3 regions of the Streptomyces sp. NPDC094034 genome follow, and region 1 is predicted to be linked to each of the others. Evidence: riboswitches for the same ligand, from Rfam matches in the RefSeq annotation. Region 1 holds a riboswitch; each other region holds the start of a gene.
The links. Region 1 has a riboswitch for cobalamin ahead of ABTZ59_RS06845 (ribonucleoside-diphosphate reductase subunit alpha). Riboswitches for the same ligand answer to the same signal wherever they lie in the genome.

Region 1 (4,749 bases):
CTCGCGGCACTCGCTGGACGCGGCCGGTGAGCCGGTGGAGTGGGTGCGGTCCGTCTACCGCGGCGACCGCTACAAGTTCGTGGCCAGACTGAGGCGCCCGGCCCACTGAGCCCCGCTGCCGACCACCGCTGACAACCACCGCTGCCGACAACCGCTGCCGACAACCCTCCGCGCACCCCTGTTCGCATACCGTTGACGTAACGACATTCGGACAGGGGCTTACGCTGACCAGCGCCTTCGCTTAGATTTCCTGCTCATTACCACAGGCGATCAACGAGGGAACGGAGCCGCGGTGCCCGAAGTTCCGGAAGAGAATCCGCCCCCCACAGTCACCCCCGCGCGGGTGATCATCGCTCTCTGTCTCGTCGCGCCCTTCGTGGCGCTGCTCTGGGTCGGGTCCTACGCGAAGCTCGAACCGACGTTCATCGGTATCCCCTTCTTCTACTGGTACCAGATGCTCTGGGTCCCGGTCTCGGCGGTGCTCACGATGACCGCCTACCAGCTGTGGAAGCGTGACCAGCGCTCCCGCAAGGGAGGTGCGTCGAAGTGAAGGACGGCGTGAACGGCGTAGCACTCGCCGTCTTCATCTTCTTCTTCGTGGCCGTCACGGTCATGGGGTTCCTGGCGGCCCGCTGGCGCAAGGCCGCCAATGAGAACAGCCTCGACGAATGGGGCCTGGGCGGCCGGTCGTTCGGCACCTGGGTCACCTGGTTCCTGCTCGGCGGCGACCTCTATACGGCGTACACCTTCGTGGCCGTACCCGCGGCGATCTACGCGGCGGGCGCGGCCGGCTTCTTCGCCGTGCCCTACACGATCCTGGTCTACCCGCTGATCTTCACCTTCCTGCCCCGCCTCTGGTCGGTGTCGCACAAGCACGGCTACGTCACCACCTCGGACTTCGTACGGGGCCGGTTCGGGTCGAAGGGGCTGTCGCTGGCGGTCGCCCTCACCGGCATCCTCGCGACCATGCCGTACATCGCGCTTCAGCTCGTCGGCATCCAGGCCGTGCTGGACGTGATGGGCGTCGGCGGCGGCGAGAACACCCACTGGTTCATCAAGGACCTGCCGCTGCTGATCGCCTTCGGTGTGCTCGCCGCGTACACCTACTCGTCGGGGCTGCGGGCGCCCGCGCTGATCGCCTTCGTCAAGGACACCCTGATCTACATAGTGATCGTCGTGGCGATCATCTACATCCCCATCAAACTGGGCGGGTTCGACGACATCTTCGCCAAGGCGGGCGACGCCTTCGCGCAGACCAACCCGGCGACCGGCCAGCCACGCGGCGCCCTCGCGCCGGGCGACGCCGGGCATTGGGGCTATGCCACGCTGGCGCTCGGTTCGGCGCTCGCGCTCTTCATGTATCCGCACTCCATCACGGCGACGCTCTCCAGCCGCAGCCGTGAGGTGATCCGGCGCAACACCACGATCCTGCCGCTCTACTCACTGATGCTGGGCCTGCTGGCGCTGCTCGGCTTCATGGCGATCGCCGCCGGGGTCAAGGTGGACAACGGACAGCTGGCGATCCCGCAGCTCTTCGAGACGATGTTCCCCGACTGGTTCGCGGGGGTGGCCTTCGCGGCCATCGGCATCGGCGCGCTGGTGCCCGCCGCGATCATGTCGATCGCCGCGGCGAATCTCTTCACCCGCAATATCTACAAGGACTTCATCAGGCCGGACGCGACCCCCGAGCAGGAGACCAAGGTCTCGAAGCTGGTCTCGCTGCTGGTGAAGGTGGGCGCGCTGGTCTTCGTGCTGACCATGGACAAGACGGTCGCGATCAACTTCCAGTTGCTCGGCGGGATCTGGATCCTCCAGACGATGCCCGCGCTGGTCGGCGGCCTGTTCACCCGCTGGTTCCACCGCTGGGCGCTGCTCGCGGGCTGGGCGGTCGGCATGATCTACGGCACGGCCGCGGCGTACGGCGTGGCCAGCCCGACCCAGGCGCACTTCGGCGGCTCCTCCAAGGAGATCCCCGGGCTGGGTGAGATCGGCTACATCGGCCTCACCGCGTTCGTGCTCAATCTGGTGGTGACGGTGGCGCTCACCTTCGTCCTGCGCGCGGCCAAGGCGCCGGAGGGCACGGACGAGACGAGCCCGTCCGACTACACGGCGGACGCGGGCGATCCTGGCGTGAAGGTCGACCTCCCGGCCGCGACCTCGGGCGGCTCCGGAGGCCACTGACCGGTCACCGCCCGGCTCCACGGGCCGCCGGATCCCCGGGAATCACGGGGATCCGGCGGCCTTTTCGCTGTCCGCGCGGGCCCGAACGGAATGACGCACGACACAACATCTGGGGGGTGGTTCCCGAGCCAGCCCCCACATGTATGCTCGACCTCGCTGTCGACGCAGGGGAATCCGGTGCGAATCCGGAACTGTCCCGCAACGGTGTGATGTGGTGTGCTTTGCCATACCCACGAGTCCGAACACCTGCCGGCGGTGCGTCCGGTTCGACCGAATCGGACGCCGAGACGTCCGGGCCTCGTGGATGGGCCGGTGGGCGCCGTACGCCGTGCCGCCCGGATCCGGGCCGTACGCTCCGTACCGCGAGAAACAGCCCGCTCCCCTCCCGACGGTCCAGAGCCGAGCGAGGGAGAGCACCACGTGACCATCGCGCCAGCCGATCCGGCTTCAGGCATCTCCGAGGCCGCCGCACGGGCGGCCGACGGACCAGGGACCGCACTGCTGCGGACCCTGACCGACCTGACCGCCGATCTGCCCGACGCCGACCCCGGCAGAGTCGCCGCCGCAGCCCTGCGCGGCCGTAACGCCCGGTCGGACGAGGCCGAGCTGCGCGAGCTCGCCACCGAGGCGGCCGCGGGGCTCATCTCCGAGGACCCCGCCTACTCCCGGCTCGCGGCCAGGCTGCTGACCCGCACCATCGCCGACGAGGCCGCAGGCCAGGGCGCCGTGGCGTTCTCCGCGTCCATCGCCGTCGGCCACCGCGAGGGCCTGATCGCGGACCGTACGGCCGGCCTCGTCTCGCTGCACGCCGGCTTCCTCGACGCGCTCATCGACCAGGAAGCCGACGACCGCTTCGGCTACTTCGGGCTGCGGACCCTCTACAGCCGCTATCTGCTCCGCCATCCGATCACCCGCCGGGTCATCGAGACCCCACAGCACTTCATGCTGCGCGTGGCCGCCGGACTCGCCGAGGACCAGAGCGTCCGCGCGCTCGACGAGGTCGCCGCGCTCTACCGGCTGATGAGCCGGCTGGACTATCTCCCCTCCTCCCCCACCCTCTTCAACTCCGGTACGCGCCACCCGCAGATGTCCTCCTGCTATCTGCTGGACTCCCCGCTGGACGAGCTGGACTCGATCTACGACCGGTACCACCAGGTGGCGCGGCTCTCGAAGCACGCGGGCGGCATCGGCCTCTCGTACTCCCGTATCCGATCGCGCGGTTCGCTGATCCGGGGCACCAACGGGCACTCCAACGGCATCGTCCCGTTCCTGCGCACCCTCGACTCCTCGGTCGCGGCCGTCAACCAGGGCGGCCGGCGCAAGGGCGCGGCCTGCGTCTACCTGGAGACCTGGCACGCGGATCTGGAAGAGTTCCTGGAGTTGCGCGACAACACCGGCGAGGACGCGCGCCGTACGCACAATCTGAATCTCGCGCACTGGATCCCGGACGAGTTCATGCGCCGGGTCGAGTCGGACGGCGACTGGTCCCTGTTCTCCCCCGTCGACGTGCCGGAACTGGTCGACCTGTGGGGCGACGCGTTCGACGCGCGGTACCGCGAGGCGGAGGCCGCAGGACTGGCGCGCAAGACGATCCCGGCCCGCGAGCTCTACGGCCGGATGATGCGTACCCTCGCCCAGACCGGCAACGGCTGGATGACCTTCAAGGACGCCTCGAACCGCACGGCGAACCAGACCGCCGAGCCCGGCCGCGTCGTCCACTCGTCCAATCTCTGCACGGAGATCCTGGAGGTGACGGACGACGGGGAGACCGCCGTCTGCAACCTCGGCTCCATCAACCTCGGTTCGTTCGTACTGGCCTCGGGCGACCTCGACTGGGAGCGGCTGGACGAGACCGTCCGCACGGCCGTGACCTTCCTCGACCGGGTCGTGGACATCAACTTCTACCCGACCGAGCAGGCAGGCGCCTCCAACGCGAAGTGGCGCCCGGTGGGCCTGGGCGCGATGGGCCTCCAGGACGTCTTCTTCAAGAAGCGGCTGCCCTTCGACTCCGCCGAGGCCAGGGCCCTTTCCACGAAGATCGCCGAGCGGATCATGCTCGCCGCGTACGAGGCGTCCTGCGCGCTCGCCGAGCGCAACGGCCCGCTCCCCGCCTGGTCCGAGACGCGCGCCGCGCGCGGGGTGCTGCACCCCGACCACTACGACGTGGAGCTGAACTGGCCGGAGCGCTGGGACGCGCTGCGCGCCCGGATCGCCACGAGCGGCATGCGGAACTCCCTGCTCCTCGCGATCGCCCCGACAGCGACGATCGCCTCGATCGCGGGCGTCTACGAGTGCATCGAGCCGCAGGTCTCCAACCTGTTCAAGCGCGAGACGCTCTCCGGGGAATTCCTCCAGGTCAACTCGTACCTGGTGGACGAGTTGAAGCGGCTCGGCGTCTGGGACGCGCAGACCCGCGAGGCGCTGCGCGAGTCGAGCGGCTCGGTGGCGGGCTTCGGCTGGATCCCGGCGGAGGTGCGTGAGCTGTTCCGTACGGCGTGGGAGATCCCGCAGCGCGGCCTGATCGACATGGCGAGCGCGCGTACGCCGTTCCTGGACCAGAGCCAGTCG
Region 2 (4,749 bases), on a different contig from region 1:
CGAGGCTCCCACGGGCAGCTCGACCATCCGGGCGGGCCTCGCCGCACCGGGCGCCGTCTCGTGCGGCCCGTCCGGGCACCGCTCGTCGGGCGCGGCGGGATCGCAGCTGAACCGGCACCCGGCGACGACCGGCACCTCCGGCAGCAGCGCGGAAAGGGCGCGTACGGCCGTGGACTTGGCCGTCCCCTTCTCGCCCCGGACGAGCACACCGCCGACGGCGGGGCTCACCGCGTTGAGCAACAGGGCGAGCCGCAGATCGTCCATCCCCACCACGGCGGTGAACGGAAAGGGTGTGCTCATATGCTGATCGCTCCTTCGAAGATGGTCGTCATGGCGCTCCCGGCGGAATGAAGGGCAGCCCCGCGGGCGCGCCCTCCTCGATCAGGCGCATCAGCGCGTCCGTGTCCGCGTGCTCCTCGATGAGGTCACCGAGCAGATCGAGCTGTTCCTCCCGCAACACGCCGAAGCTCGTGTCCGGCGCGGGGACGAAACGCCGCCCCGCCGTTCGCGCCACCTCCGTCAGGAACCGCCGCCGGAACGCGTCGCTCTCCAGCGCCCCGTGCCAGTGCGTGCCCGTGACGGCCCCCACCCGGCAGCCGTCCAGCGCGCGCCCGTCCGCGTCGGAGACAAACACGTCGCCTCCCCGTACCTCCGCGACGCCGTGATGGATCTCGTACCCCTCCACCGCCTCACCGAGGGCCACGCCCACCGGTCGGGCGAGGGTCTTCTCGCGGGCGAACCGCACCCGTACGGGCAGCAATCCGAGACCGGGCACCGCGCCCGCCCGGGACTCCACTTCGTCGTCGATGTGCTCGCCCAGGATCTGGTAGCCGCCGCAGATCCCCAGTACGGGACGCCCCTCGGCGGCCCGCCAGGCGAGCGCGTCGGCGAGCCCGCGCTCCCGCAGCCACGCCAGTGCCTTGACCGTGCCGCGCGTGCCGGGCACCACCACGAGATCGGCGTCGGCCAGTTCCTCGGGCCGGTCCACGAACCGCACGACGACCCCCGGCTCCGCCGCCAGCGCGTCCACATCGGTGAAGTTGGACATCAGCGGCACGGCGCAGACCGCGACCCGCAGCACGTCCTCGCCGTACGGGGGTGTCGCCGGGGACTCGCGTACGGCGCCGCGCAGGGAGACGCGCAGCCCGTCCTCCTCGTCGATGCCCAGACCGTGCCGGAACGGCAGCACACCGAGCGTGGACCGCCCCGTGAGCCCGCGAAGCATCGCGAGACCCGGTTCGAGCAGCGAGACATCGCCCCGGAACTTATTGACCAGATAGCCCGCGATCAGCTCCTGGTCCTCGGGCGCCAGCAGCGCGGTCGTCCCGAAGAACGAGGCGAAGACGCCGCCCCGGTCGATGTCCCCGACCACCACCACCGGCAGCCGCGCGGCGCGCGCGATGCCCATGTTCACGATGTCGGTACGGCGCAGATTGATCTCCGCGGGGCTGCCCGCCCCTTCGCAGATCACGGCGTCGTACGTGCCGCGCAGCCGCTCCAGACACTCCAGGACGGGCCCGAGCAGGGCTTCCCGCCCGTGCGGAGTCCTCCCGGGGGACGCGTCGGCCGATCGCGGCTCCGCCGCGGGCCCGGACCCGAAGTAACCCCGGGCGCTCATCTCTCCCACGGGCCGCCCCATCAGCACCACTTGGCTGCTGCGGTCACCGCCGGGCTTCAGCAGGACGGGGTTCATCAGCGCCGTCGGCTCGACCCGGGCCGCCTGGGCCTGCATCGCCTGGGCCCGTCCGATCTCCGCGCCCTCGCGTGTCACGAACGAGTTCAGTGACATGTTCTGCCCCTTGAAGGGCGCGACCTTTACCCCACGGCGCACTAGCCAGCGGCAGATCCCCGCCGTGACCACGCTCTTGCCCGCGTCGGAGGTCGTGCCGGCGATCAGCAGCCCCCCGCCGCGCCCGCCCCGGCTCATCCACGTTCCTTTCCCGCGCCTGTCGTACGGCGTATCGGGCCTGTCGTACGACTTCCCGCGCCTGTCGTACGGCGTATCGCGCCGAATCCGAACCGGGCCGCCACACAGACCGCGAGAGCCGCCCCGGTCACCCGGCGCGACAGCCGTACGGCCCGCTCGATGTCCGCGACCTCCACGGGCCGCCCCCCACCGTTCAGTACGGGCCGGTGCTCCACCCGTCCGCCGTACGCGAGCGTCCCGCCCAGCCGTACGCCCAGCGCGCCCGCGAACGACGCCTCCACGGGGCCCGCGTTGGGGCTCGGATGCCGGCGCGCGTCCTGCCGTACCGCCCGCAGGGCCGCGCGTGGATCGCCGCCGACCGCGCCGGCCAGCGCCCCGGCGAGTACGGAGGTCAGCCGGGCGCCCGGCCATCCCACGACATCGTCGAGCCGGGCCGAGGCCCAGCCGAACCGGCGGTAACGGGGCGAGAGATGACCCACCATCGCGTCCAGCGTGTTCACGGCGCGGAATCCGGCGAGCCCCGGCACCCCCGCCACCGCTCCCCACACCAGCGCGCCCACCACGGCGTCGGAGGTGTTCTCGGCGACCGACTCCACCACGGCCCGCGCGATCTGCTGTCCCTCCAGCGCCTGCGGGTCACGGCCGCACAGACGCGGCAGCCGCTCCCTGGCCCGTTCGACGTCGCCGGCCGCGAGCGCCGCGCCGATGGCCCGTGCCTCCCGCCCCAGTGAAGTGCCGCCGACCACCGCCCAGGTGGTGGCGGCGGTCAGTGCCACGGAGGCGGTGTGACGGTCCCGTACGCCCCGGGCGGCCAGCGCCGCGATCCCGGCGGCTCCTCCGGCGCAGACCGCGGTGTGCAGCGCGCCCCAGCCCCGGTGGTCACGCCACAGCGTCCGCTCGACGGTCGTCGCCGCCCGGCCGAACGCGGCGACGGGATGACCCCGGCGCGGATCGCCGAACAACTGGTCGCCCAGGAGACCCACGGCGGCGCCGTAGGCGAAAACACGCTCGGCGGCCTGACCCCGGCCGCGCACGACGGCCGAACGGCGGCCAGGCATGGCAAAAATGTCCTCACTCAGGGTCCGCGCCCCGGCTCGACGTGATGCGGCGGCGAGAGTTCCTGGCTCCTGGAGACATGGCTCGCAGTGACAGTGGCGGGACCGCGCCGGATTCGCACCGGCTTCCTCTTCTGCCGTCGCCCGGGTCCTGTCCGGCCGGACAGGACCCCAATGGCCCAGGAAGTCCACCACGCAGCGCAAACACCCGTCAACTCATCCCTGACCAGCGACGGGACAGTGTGCCGAGCCCCACACGGCACGCCCGTCCCGTGGGCGACACGGAGACCGGCCCGGGCGCGTGACGCACGCGCCGGGGCCGGCCGGGGGTGTGGTGGTCCTGGTGTTCCGGTCGCCCGGTCACCGGTCGCCGGTCAGGCGACGATCAGATAGATCCCGTACGCGACGGCCGTCACGCAGAGCACGAAGCAGGTGTAGGCGCCCGTACGGGCCAGCGCCACGGAGCCGGTCGCGCCCCGCGCGCTCGCCGACTCCCGCTTGGCGAGGCCCACGATGCCGAGGGTGAACAGGCCCACGAGGGCGACGGTGGCCACGAGGCTGACCCCGAAGACGGAACCGAGTGCTGCCCAGTCGATGTTCATGCGGTTTCTCTTCCTTACGCCGTGGCGGTACGTACGCGGTACTTACACCTTGGCGGTTCGCGCGGACTCGCCCGCGGGGTCCGAGGGGCCCGGGGCCGGGATGGTGGTCGACAGTTCCTGCGCGGCACCGGCCGTGGGCGGCGGGGTGACGGCCGCGACGGCGTTGGTGACGACGCCCGCCGGCTCGGCGCTCCCGGCGCCTTCCGCCGCGCCCGCGCCCGTGGCTTCGCTCTCGTTCACATTGGTGTGGTCGACCGGACGACGGCGCGAGGCGAGCCAGATCGCCGCGGAGATCCCGACGAGCAGGACGGCGACGACCGCGATGCCCCAGGTGCCCTGGCCGGTGAGGAACTCGGCCCCGGCGGCGACCAGGCCGGCGGCGGGCAGCGTGAGCCCCCAGGCGATGAACATCCGGGTGGCGGTCGACCAGCGGACCACACCGCCCTTGCGGCCGAGGCCCGCGCCCATCACGGCGCCGGAGCACGACTGGGTGGTGGAGAGCGAGAAGCCCAGATGCGAGGAGGCCAGGATGACGGTGGCGGCACTGGTCTGGGCGGCGAAGCCCTGCTGCGGACGGAGATCGGTGAGGCCGGTGCCCATGGTGCGGATGATGCGCCAGCCGCCGAGATACGTACCGAGCGCGATCGCCAGTCCGGCGGAGACGATCACCCACAGCGGGGGGTTGGAGCCGGGGGCGAGGACGCCGCCGGTGACCAGGGCGAGGGTGATGACACCCATGGTCTTCTGCGCGTCGTTGGTGCCATGGGCGAGGGAGACGAGCCCGGCGGAGGCGATCTGCCCGGCGCGGTAGCCCTTGGCGGTCGCCTTGTCGTCCGTACGGCGGCCGATGCGGTACGTCAGCCTCGTCGCGAGCAGCGCCGCGAGACCGGCGACGACCGGCGCGGCGAGCGCGGGGATCAGCACCTTGGTGATGACGACGCCGCCGTTGACCCCGGAGGTGCCGACCGACATCAGGGTGGCGCCGATCAGGCCGCCGAAGAGTGCGTGGGAGGAGCTCGACGGCAGGCCGAGCAGCCAGGTGAGGAGATTCCACAGGATCGCGCCGACGAGCGCCGCGAAGATCACTTCTGTTCTGATGCCCTGTTCATTGATGAGGCCGCCGGAGATCGTCTTGGCGACCTCCACGGACAGGAACGCGCCGACG
Region 3 (4,749 bases), on a different contig from region 1:
AGAGCGTGTCGCCGCTGCCCTCGACGGCCTTGGCGCCGTCGGTGTAGGTGCGGAGGATGGTCGGAATGCGGACCTCGATGGCCATGACATGGGCTCCTGATCGGGAGATGGCGTGACGGGCGCGCGGCTGGGGCCCCCGCGCGAGGGGGTGGTGCGTACGTACGGAAAGCTGCGCTCGGGGCCGTGGCTCAGCCGGCGGCGCTGGGACAGATGGCACTGGCGAGGCGGCACAGATCGACGTGCAGCCGCGCCACGAGCAGCGGGGTGCTCGGCGTCTTGTCGCTCACGTCGTGGAAAACCATGCGGTCATCGTATCGATTCCCGATCCGCGGTCCGGCATGTGATCTCGTATCCCGGACGGTCGCTATCCGTCAGGCGGACGGCGGGAGATAGACCACGGTCGGCGCGCCGGTGGCGGGATGCGTGCTGACCTCGGCGCTCACCCCGTAGACGGCGGCGAGCAGCTCGGCGGTGAGGACTTCGCGCGGGGTGCCGGAGGCGACGATTCGCCCCTCTTGGAGGACATAGACGCGGTCGCAGTAGTACGCGGCGAGGTTCAGATCGTGCAGGGCCAGCAGATTGGTGGTCCCGGACTCCCTGATCAGGGTGAGGATGTCGAGCTGGTAGCGGATGTCGAGGTGGTTGGTCGGTTCGTCGAGTACGAGCAGGGCGGGCCGCTGGACCAGGGCGCGGGCGACCAGCGCGCGCTGGCGTTCGCCCCCGGAGAGGGAGGGGAAGGCCCGGTCCGCGAGGGCGGCGATCCCGACGCGGTCGAGGGCGGCTTCGGCGAGGGCCGCATCGTCGGCGGTGTCCGCCTCCCAGAAGCGTTTGTGCGGGGCGCGGCCCATCGCGACGACCTCGCGGACAGTCAGCTCGAAGTCCGGCTGTCCGTCCTGCGGGACGGTGGCGACACGGCGAGCCCTGGCCTTGGGGGTCATGGCGAGCAGGTCGTCGCCGTCGAGCAGGGCCCGTCCGTGGCTGGGGCGGAGCGTTCCGTAGACACAGCGCAGGAGGGTGGTCTTGCCGCTGCCGTTGGGGCCGACGAGTCCGACGGTCTCGCCGGGGGCGGCGGTCAGGTCGGCGCTGTCGACGAGCCGGCGGCCGTCGGCGGCGTAGGAGAGTCCTTCGAGCCGGAGTGACGCCGTCATGCGGGGGCTCCTTCGGGGCGGCGGCGCATCAGCCACAGGAGGGCGGGGCCGCCGGTGAGCGCGGTGAGGACGCCGACGGGCACGTCCTGGGGCGCGGCGACGGTACGGGCCGCGAGGTCGGCGACGACGAGGAGGACGGCTCCGCCCAGCGCCGCGACCGGCAGCAGGGCCCGGTGGCCCCCGCCGACGGCCATTCTGGCGGCGTGCGGGACGAGCAGTCCGATGAAGCCGACGGCGCCGCTCGCGGCCACCAGCACGCCGGTGACCAGGGAGGCGAGGACGAAGACCGCGGCACGGAAGCGCCCGGTGTCCAGGCCGAGTACGGTCGCGCCCTCCTCACCCGCCAGCAGCAGATCGAGCGGCCGGGCCAGCGTCATGAGCAGCGTGGTGCCGAGGGTGAGGACGATCGCGGGCAGGACCAGGGTGGACCAGCGGGCGCTGCCGAGTCCGCCGAAGGTCCAGTAGACGGCTTCCTGGAAGTGCTCGGGGCGTGCCGAGATGATCAGGATGAGGGTGGTGAGCGCGGAGAGGATGTACGAGACGGTGACCCCGGCGAGGACGAGCCTGCCGCCGGTCATCGTGGAACGGCGGCGGGCCAGCCCGTACACCAGCGCCAGTGCGAGGAGCGAGCCGGCGAAGGCGGCGGCGGGCATGGCGACGGTGGTGGTGATCCCGCCGCCGATGCCGAGGACCATGACCAGGACGGCGCCGGCGGACGCTCCGGAGGAGATGCCGAGGAGGAAGGGGTCGGCGAGCCGGTTGCGTACGAGCGCCTGGAGGACGGTGCCGACGACGGCGAGCCCGGCGCCGACGACCACGCCGAGCAGCACGCGCGGCAGCCGTACGTCGAGCACGATGGTGCGGAAGGGGCTGGGGTCGGCGCCGCCGGTGAGGATGGTGATCACCTGGCCGGGCGGGATGCGTACGGAGCCGAGGGCAAGGCCCGCCACGACGGCGGCGGCGAGCGCCGCCGCCAGGCAGCCGAGCACCAGGGTGTAGCGCAGCCGCCCGTGGCCGCGCGGCCTCACTTGACGGACTCGGGGTGGAGCTGCGCGGCGAGCCGTTCGATGGCGTCGGGCGCGCGTACGCCGAGGACCACGTCCGAGAGGGGCATGACGGCGAACCGCTCGTTCCTGATCGCCGGTACGTCCTTGAGCACGGGGTCCTCCAGCAGCCGCTTCTTCTTTTGGGCGACGGTGGTGGAGCCGTAGTCGTAGATGACGATGACATCCGGCTTGCGGGCGACGACCTGTTCCCAGGTGGCGTCGCCGAAGGACTTGTCGAGGTCGGCGAAGACGTTGCGGCCGCCGGCGCGGGTAATCAGCTCGTTGCCGATGCCGTTGCCGCCGGCGGTGAAGGCGGTCTTGTCGCCGCTGTCGTAGACGAAGACGGAGAGCGGCTCGACGCCCTTGAGCAGGGCCGCGGTGTCCGTGACCGTGGTGCGGGCGTCGGCGATCCACTTCTCGGCGCGGTCGGCGACGCCGAAGGTGCGGCCGGTCTCGCGGACCTCCTGGTAGATGTCGTCGAGGGAGGTCTTGTCCTTCGGACAGTTCTCCAGATTGAGCCGGGTGTCGATGCCGGCGGCCTTGAGGTCATCACGACCGCGGCCGTCCTTGGCGGCGAAGGCGCTCGCGTAGCCGCCGTAGACGAAGTCGGGGTTGGCGGCGAGCAGCCGCTCCTTGGAGGGGTACTCCTTGGCCAGCACCGGGACGCTCTTGTACGCCTTCTCGTAGGCGGGGAGTATTCGGTCGTCCAGCCAGGCGGTGCCGACGAGGGACTTCTCCAGGCCGAGCGCCAGCATCACTTCGGTGACGTGCTGGTTCATGGTGACGACCCGCTTCGGCGGCGCCTGATAGGTGGTTTTCACCCCGCAGTTGGTGACGGTGTACGGGAAGCCGGGCGCGGTGGTCGCGGCCCGCGCGCCGTCCTCCGTGTCCGGTATGGTGGCGCCGCCGCAGGCGGTGAGCGGGAGCAGTACGGCGGTGATGACGGCGGGCACGAGCGCACGGCGGCGCCGGGACAGCACAGACACGGCAGGGCCTCCTCCGGGGGATTTCCGCGTCCCCTGGCTGGTGGGAGAAGGGCGGCAGGTCAGTTCCTGGCTGCCAAGCTGGGCTTGGTCACAGTGGCGGGACCGCGCCGGATTCACACCGGCTTCCTGATCCCCACCGCCTCGGTTCGGCGCTCAGTTTGTCAGACCGCCCGAGCCCCGCGATCGGCGCCCGTCCGAGCACCGCGATCAGCGCCTCAGACGATCTCGACGTCCTCTTCCGTGACCTCGCCCTCGACGATGCGGTACGAGCGGAACTGGAAGGGGCCCGCTCCGTCGTGATCGGCGGTGGAGACGAGGACGTAGTGGGCGCCCGGCTCGTTGGCGTACGTGATGTCCGTACGGGAGGGGTACGCCTCGGTCGCGGTGTGCGAGTGGTAGATGATCACCGGCTCTTCGTCGCGGTCGTCCATGTCCCGGTAGAGCTTGAGCAGATCCGCCGAGTCGAACTCGTAGAAGGTGGGCGAGCGTGCGGCGTTGAGCATGGGGATGAACCGCTCGGCCCGGCCCGTCCCGGCGGGACCCGCGACCACGCCGCACGCCTCGTCGGGATGGTCGGCGCGCGCGTGCTCGACGATCTTGTCGTGCAGGGCCTGGGTGATGGTGAGCATGGAGAGAATATAAAGGGACGAGGGCGGCCCCCGGATCCGGGAGGGAGTCTTCCGGTTCCAGGGGCCGTCACGGTCTCGGCGGGCTATTCCGCGGAGGCGTACTCCCGGGTGGGGTCACCCGCCGTGGCGCGCGGCGCGCGGCGCTTGAGGACCTGCCAGCCGATCAGGAGACCGACCGCCCAGACCGCCCCCACATAGAGGGAGATTCGCGCGTCCTCGTCGTACGCGATCAGACAGGTGACCAGGGCCAGGAAGCCCACCGCGACCCAGCTGAACAGCGAACCGCCCGGGGCGGGGAACGACGAGGCGGGCAGCAGGCCCGCCCGTACCCCGCGCCGGTAGCGGATATGGCTGATCAGGATCATCATCCAGGTCCAGATACCGGCGGCGGTGGCCACGGACGTCACATAGCCGAAGGCCTTCTCCGGGACGATGTAGTTGAGGACCACACCGATGCCCATGAGGGCGACGGAGACGGTGATGCCGAACGCCGGGGTCTTACGGGAGTTGAGCCTGCCGAAGAGCTTCGGCGCCTGGCTGTTGGCGGCGAGGTCGCGCAGCATCCGGCCGGTGGAGTACATGCCCGAGTTGCAGGAGGAGAGCGCGGCGGTCAGCACCACGAAGTTGACGATGCCGGCCGCGAGCGGGATGCCCATCTTCTCGAAGGCGTGGACGAAGGGGCTGGCGCCCGCCGAGAACTCGGTCCACTTGACGACCGCGAGGATGACGGTCAGCGCGCCCACGTAGAAGACGATGATGCGCCAGGGCAGTGTGTTGATCGCCTTGGGGAGGGTCTTCTCCGGGTTCTCGGACTCGCCCGCGGTGACGCCGACCAGCTCGACGGCGAGATAGGCGAACATCACGCCCTGAAGGGTCATCAGGCTGGAGCCGATGCCGTTGGGGAAGATCCCGTCGTGTGCCCAGAGGTTGGAGGCGGTGG

Region 2: it holds a riboswitch for cobalamin, as region 1 does, so the genes downstream of both, ABTZ59_RS14330 (cobalamin biosynthesis protein) here and ABTZ59_RS06845 (ribonucleoside-diphosphate reductase subunit alpha) in region 1, are expected to answer to the same signal.
Region 3: it holds a riboswitch for cobalamin, as region 1 does, so the genes downstream of both, ABTZ59_RS17515 (ABC transporter substrate-binding protein) here and ABTZ59_RS06845 (ribonucleoside-diphosphate reductase subunit alpha) in region 1, are expected to answer to the same signal.

Annotation. Positions count from the first base shown of each region.
Region 1 covers NZ_JBEOUD010000005.1:25,320-30,068, forward strand. Annotated here, with positions in the region: gene ABTZ59_RS06830 (GntR family transcriptional regulator) at 1-109, shown strand, start outside; gene ABTZ59_RS06835 (DUF3311 domain-containing protein) at 293-550, shown strand; gene mctP (monocarboxylate uptake permease MctP) at 547-2,181, shown strand; cobalamin riboswitch at 2,325-2,449, shown strand; gene ABTZ59_RS06845 (ribonucleoside-diphosphate reductase subunit alpha) at 2,602-4,749, shown strand, end outside.
Region 2 covers NZ_JBEOUD010000013.1:23,536-28,284, reverse strand. Annotated here, with positions in the region: gene ABTZ59_RS14340 (putative cobaltochelatase) at 1-300, opposite strand, end outside; gene ABTZ59_RS14335 (cobyric acid synthase) at 329-1,927, opposite strand; gene ABTZ59_RS14330 (cobalamin biosynthesis protein) at 1,924-2,985, opposite strand; cobalamin riboswitch at 3,020-3,171, opposite strand; gene ABTZ59_RS14325 (hypothetical protein) at 3,357-3,584, opposite strand; gene ABTZ59_RS14320 (inorganic phosphate transporter) at 3,627-4,749, opposite strand, start outside.
Region 3 covers NZ_JBEOUD010000017.1:106,387-111,135, reverse strand. Annotated here, with positions in the region: gene ABTZ59_RS17535 (MoaD/ThiS family protein) at 1-85, opposite strand, end outside; gene ABTZ59_RS17530 (putative leader peptide) at 189-302, opposite strand; gene ABTZ59_RS17525 (ABC transporter ATP-binding protein) at 372-1,148, opposite strand; gene ABTZ59_RS17520 (FecCD family ABC transporter permease) at 1,145-2,176, opposite strand; gene ABTZ59_RS17515 (ABC transporter substrate-binding protein) at 2,173-3,171, opposite strand; cobalamin riboswitch at 3,217-3,366, opposite strand; gene ABTZ59_RS17510 (M67 family metallopeptidase) at 3,396-3,809, opposite strand; gene ABTZ59_RS17505 (amino acid permease) at 3,893-4,749, opposite strand, start outside.